2 regions of the Lichenicola sp. GTC18331 genome follow, and region 2 is predicted to be linked to the other one. Evidence: riboswitches for the same ligand, from Rfam matches in the RefSeq annotation. Region 2 holds a riboswitch; the other holds the start of a gene.
What was found. Region 2 has a riboswitch for cobalamin ahead of ACZ5BM_RS09520 (TonB-dependent receptor). Riboswitches for the same ligand answer to the same signal wherever they lie in the genome.

Region 1: linked by a shared signal. The riboswitch ahead of ACZ5BM_RS04100 (DUF1636 family protein) and the one ahead of ACZ5BM_RS09520 (TonB-dependent receptor) in region 2 are both predicted to bind cobalamin.

Annotation. Positions count from the first base shown of each region.
Region 1 is NZ_AP045015.1:884,013-886,402, forward strand. Features, by position in the region: gene ACZ5BM_RS04090 (glycosyltransferase family 2 protein) at 1-255, opposite strand, end outside; gene ACZ5BM_RS04095 (cytochrome b) at 495-1,067, shown strand; cobalamin riboswitch at 1,105-1,328, shown strand; gene ACZ5BM_RS04100 (DUF1636 family protein) at 1,446-1,856, shown strand; gene cobW (CobW family protein) at 1,853-2,390, shown strand, end outside.
Region 2 is NZ_AP045015.1:2,082,151-2,084,540, reverse strand. Features, by position in the region: gene ACZ5BM_RS09525 (quinone oxidoreductase family protein) at 1-914, shown strand, start outside; cobalamin riboswitch at 999-1,226, shown strand; gene ACZ5BM_RS09520 (TonB-dependent receptor) at 1,264-2,390, shown strand, end outside.

The DNA.
Region 1 (2,390 bases), 1.2 Mb from region 2:
CGGACTTTTCCGCGCCAGGAACAAGGACTGCCGGAACACGAAGATCAGCAACAGCGTATCGTAGAGCACGTAGACCAGTCCGGCCGACCAGGCGAACAAGCCGCCCCCGCCGAAGGCGCGGACGATCAGCAGCACCCAGAGCAGCATCACCGCGCCATGGATCAGCACGCTGGCGATCGGCGTGGGCGGCGGCGAAAAGCGCGGCGACAGCACGCGGCGACGCTCGGCCAGCACGGCGGACAAAGAGGAATCCATTCAAGCGTACCTTTCGCCGGTCTTCTCGCGATAGCGCCATTCGAGCTCCGGTCGCCAACCGAACCACATCGTCGGCCCGGAGACGGTCCGGCGTCATCGTGTCGCGCCCGTTTCGCGGTCGACATATAGGCATCGCACGCCGTTTGGCATCGCCGCCCTTGCCTTTCCCGGGGCCCTGGCCGGCATAATGCCGATCGAGGCCGCACCGATCCCCTCGCGGCCGGACCGGGGAGTTCCGCATGGACGCACCGCGCTACACCCGAATCGCGATGGCGCTGCACTGGCTGGTCGCCCTGCTGGTGATCGCCAATCTCAGCTACACCTGGTTCATCGACTCCCTGCCGGAAACGGCGATCCGTCCGGCCATCGACCTGCACAAATCCTTCGGCATCACCGTGCTGGGACTGGCACTGCTGCGCATTCTCTGGCGCCTCTCGCACCGCCCGCCGCCGCTGCCCGCTTCCATGCCGGCGCTCGAACGAGGGGGCGCGCATCTGGTGCATGCGCTGCTCTATGCCCTGATCCTGGCGCTGCCGATCACCGGGTGGGTGCACGATTCCGCCTTCAGGCTGGCGGCGCAGCACCCGCTCACCCTGTTCTGGTGCATCCCCTGGTTCCGGATCGGCGCCATCGCCGATCTGCCCCCGGCGCAGAAGGAAGCGGTGCATGCCTTCTGGTTCGGGGTGCATGTGTGGCTGAGCTACGTGCTGATCGCGCTCGTGGCATTGCATCTGGCCGGCGTGCTGAAACACCAGTTCCTGGATCGCGAGGGCGTGCTGCGCCGCATGCTGCCCGCGCGCAGACTGCGCTGATCGCAGCGAACGCTTGCCGCCCCGCACCCGGCGCGCCTACACATCGCGTGTCGATGGTCCTCCCGGAAGGGAGGTGAAAAGGGAAGACGGTGCGGCCCGGGGGAACCCCGTCGGCCTACTCCGTCGCTGCCCCCGCAACTGTAGGCGGTGAGCGGTTCGCGATTGGCCACTGGCGCTCCGGCGTCGGGAAGGCGGTCGAGCCGCGTGGACCTGTCCGGGTCCGGAACCGCGAGCCAGGAGACCTGCCGCGACGCCATCCGTGCCAGACCGGCGGGGTGCCCGGTTCGGCTTCGATCGCGGTGCGACCCACCGTGCGCGACCTCGTGCGCCGTCAGGCCGCCGGGGCGGACATCCAGCCCCCGTGTCTTGCTGCGCCGGATGGTCCGTCGCAGGGACGCCTGGGAGTGGTCTGTGTTGAGCGAAGAATCCCCGATCCCCGTGCTGCATGTCTGCACCACCTGTCGCGCCGGCACGGACGTCTCTCCGCGCCCCGGTCGGGTTCTGCATGATCGTCTCCAGGCGCTCGGTTCGCCGGACATGCAGGTGATCGGCGTGGAATGCCTGGCCGTCTGCAACGACGGATGCAGCGCCGCCATCTCCATGCAAGGCAAATGGACCTACCTGATCGGCCGCCTGAACCCGGACAAGGCAGAGGACATCGCCCGTTTCGCCGGCGCCTATCGCGCCTCCAAGACCGGCACCGTCATGCCGTCCAGACGCCCCGCGAGTCTTGCCGACATGGTGCTCGGTCGCGTTCCCGCCACGCCCGTTCCGGAGTCCGCCCGATGAGCGCCCCCACCAAGGTTCCCGCCACGGTCATCACCGGCTTTCTCGGCGCCGGAAAGACCACGCTATTGCGCCATGTGCTGGGCAACAGCGGCGGCAAGCGCATCGCGGTGATCGTCAACGAGTTCGGCGCGCTCGGCATCGACGGCGACACGCTGCGGTCCTGCGGCATTCCGGAGTGCCGCGACGAGGACATCGTCGAGCTGGCCAATGGTTGTTTGTGCTGCACCGTGGCCGACGATTTCCTGCCGACCATGGAAGCGCTGCTCGACCGCACCGATCCGCCCGAGCACATCGTCATCGAGACCTCCGGTCTCGCCCTGCCGAAACCGCTGCTGAAGGCGTTCAACTGGCCGTCGATCCGCACGCGCGTGACCGTGGACGGGGTGGTGGCGGTGGTGGACGCACCGGCTGTCGCCGCCGGACGCTTCGCCGACGACCCGGAGGCGGTGGAAGCCCAGCGCGCGGCGGACGAGGCGCTCGATCACGACAACCCGCTCGCCGAAGTGTTCGAGGACCAGCTCTGCGCCGCCGATC
Region 2 (2,390 bases):
TCCCCAAACCCGCCCCCGCCGCGGGCGAGATCCTGATCCGCCAGGACGCGATGGGGGTGAACTTCATCGACATCTATTACCGTACCGGCCTCTACAAACTGCCCAGCCTGCCCTGCGTGATCGGCATGGAAGCCGCCGGGGTGGTGGAGCAGGTTGGTTCGGACGTGTCGGGGATCGCGGTCGGCGATCGCGTCGCCTATCCGACCCAGCTCGGCGCCTATGTCTCCCACCGCACCATCGCCGCCGATCTGGTGGTGAAGCTGCCCGAGACCGTGTCCACGCGCACGGCCGCGGCGATGATGCTGCGCGGCCTCACGGTGCAGGTGCTGCTGCGTCAGGTGCGCATGCTCCAGCCCGGCGACACCATCCTGGTGCATGCGGCGGCCGGCGGAGTCGGGCTGATGCTGTGCCAATGGGCCGCCTATCTCGGCGCCACCGTGATCGGCATCGTGTCCACGGACGCCAAGGCGGAACAGGTCCGCGCGCGCGGTGCGCAGCATGTGCTGGTCGGCTACCAGGACGTTCCGGCCCGGGTGCGGCGCATCACCGGCGGAGCGATGGTGCCTGTGGTGTACGACAGCGTCGGCAAGGACACCTTCGTCGACAGCCTGGACTGCCTGGCCCCGCGTGGGCTGATGGTGTCCTACGGCAATGCGTCCGGCGAGGTCACAGACGTCGCCCTGCGCATGCTGGCCGCGCGCGGCAGCCTGTATGTGACCCGGCCCAAGCTCGCCACCTTCATCGCCCGGCCGGAACAACTCCGCGCCGCCTCCGCGGAACTGTTCGAGGTGGTCGGAAGCGGCGCGTTGACGGTGGAGATCGGCCAGGAATTTCCCCTGTCCCGCGCCGCGGAGGCGCATCGCGCCCTGGAAAGCCGCGCCACGATCGGCAGCACCATCCTGCTGCCGGGCTGACCCGGCGGCTCTGGTCTTCCCGATCAATGTTACGTTATACTATAACGTATGCGAGTTCCGATTGATCGCGCGACGGTTCGCGCCTACCCGTTTCCCGTCGATGGTCCCGCGCGAGCGGGTGAAAAGGGAACGCCGAAGGGTTCCGGCGGGACATTGCGTCCGGGAACCTCGTCGGCGGCTGCCCCCGCAACTGTGAGCGGGAAGCGCCGTGCCGGATGCCACTGGGCCCGCTTCCCCGGAAGCAGGCCCGGGAAGGCGGCGCGACGTGTCTGATCCGCGAGCCAGGAGACCTGCCATCGTCGCGTATCGAGCGCCGCCGGGCGGGGTGTACCGGAGGCCGGAGTTGTTCATGTCCGGTTTTCTTTGGGGCGATCCGCGCCCGTTCCGTTCCGTCCGGCCCTTCGCCGCGTTTCTGGTTCTGGCCGCGCCGTTCTGCGTTTCACACGCGGCTCTCGCGCAGACCTCGGCGACGGACGATCCCACCGAGCATCTCGACGTCCCGGGACGCCGTCCGCTCGACCGCCCCGCCCCGGTCGGCAGCCGCCTCGGCCTGTCTCTGCGCGACACGCCTGCCACGGTGGACACGATCTCCCGCGACACCGCCCTGCAACGCGGCGCCCTGTCGGCCGAGGCGGCGGCGGACATGCTGCCCGGCATCACCTCCGGCGGCTCGCCCGGCAATCCGGGCCAGTTCGTTCTGCGCGGCTTCACCGCCAACGAGATCACCGTTCTGCATGACGGCACCTATCTCGGCCCGGTGACGATGGTGAACAGGCCTCAGAACAGCTTCAATCTTCAGGACATCGAGGTGCTGCAGGGCCCGGCCTCGGTGCTGTACGGACAGGGCGCGGTCGGCGGCGTGGTGGACGAGCGCTCGCGCGATCCCGTTCTGGGCCGACGCTCGGCCGATCTGCTCGCCTCCTACGGCTCGTTCGACACCTGGAATGCCGGCATCGGCATCAACCAGCCGATCGGTCGCGATGCCGCCGTGCTGGTCGATGTCAGCCGCTCTTCCTCGAACGGCTATGTCCCGGGCTCCGATCCCGCCTCGCTCGACGTCACAGGCGCCCTGCTCTGGCACGCCCCGCATCGCGTCACGTTGCGCCTCGGTCTCGACGTCCTGCGCGACCAGCTCTCGTCCTATTACGGCACGCCTTTGGTCCCGGCCGCATCGGCCTCGTTCTTCGGCGGCATCGCGGGCGGCCTGCTTTCCTCCGGCACCGGCCTCGCCGTCGCCCGTGATTCGCTCTGGCAGAACTATAACGTGCGCGATTTCACCACGACCAGCACGTCGCTGCGCCCCACGCTGCGGCTCGATTGGCGCGCCACGGACCGGCTCACGATCCACGAGAAGGCCTATTTCTTCTACGCAGCGCGCCGCTGGCAGAACGCGGAAAGCTACAGCTTCATCCCACCGGGCACGGACGCCGTGGATGCGGACGGAAACGCGATCGCCGCAGGCAGCATCGCCCGCGA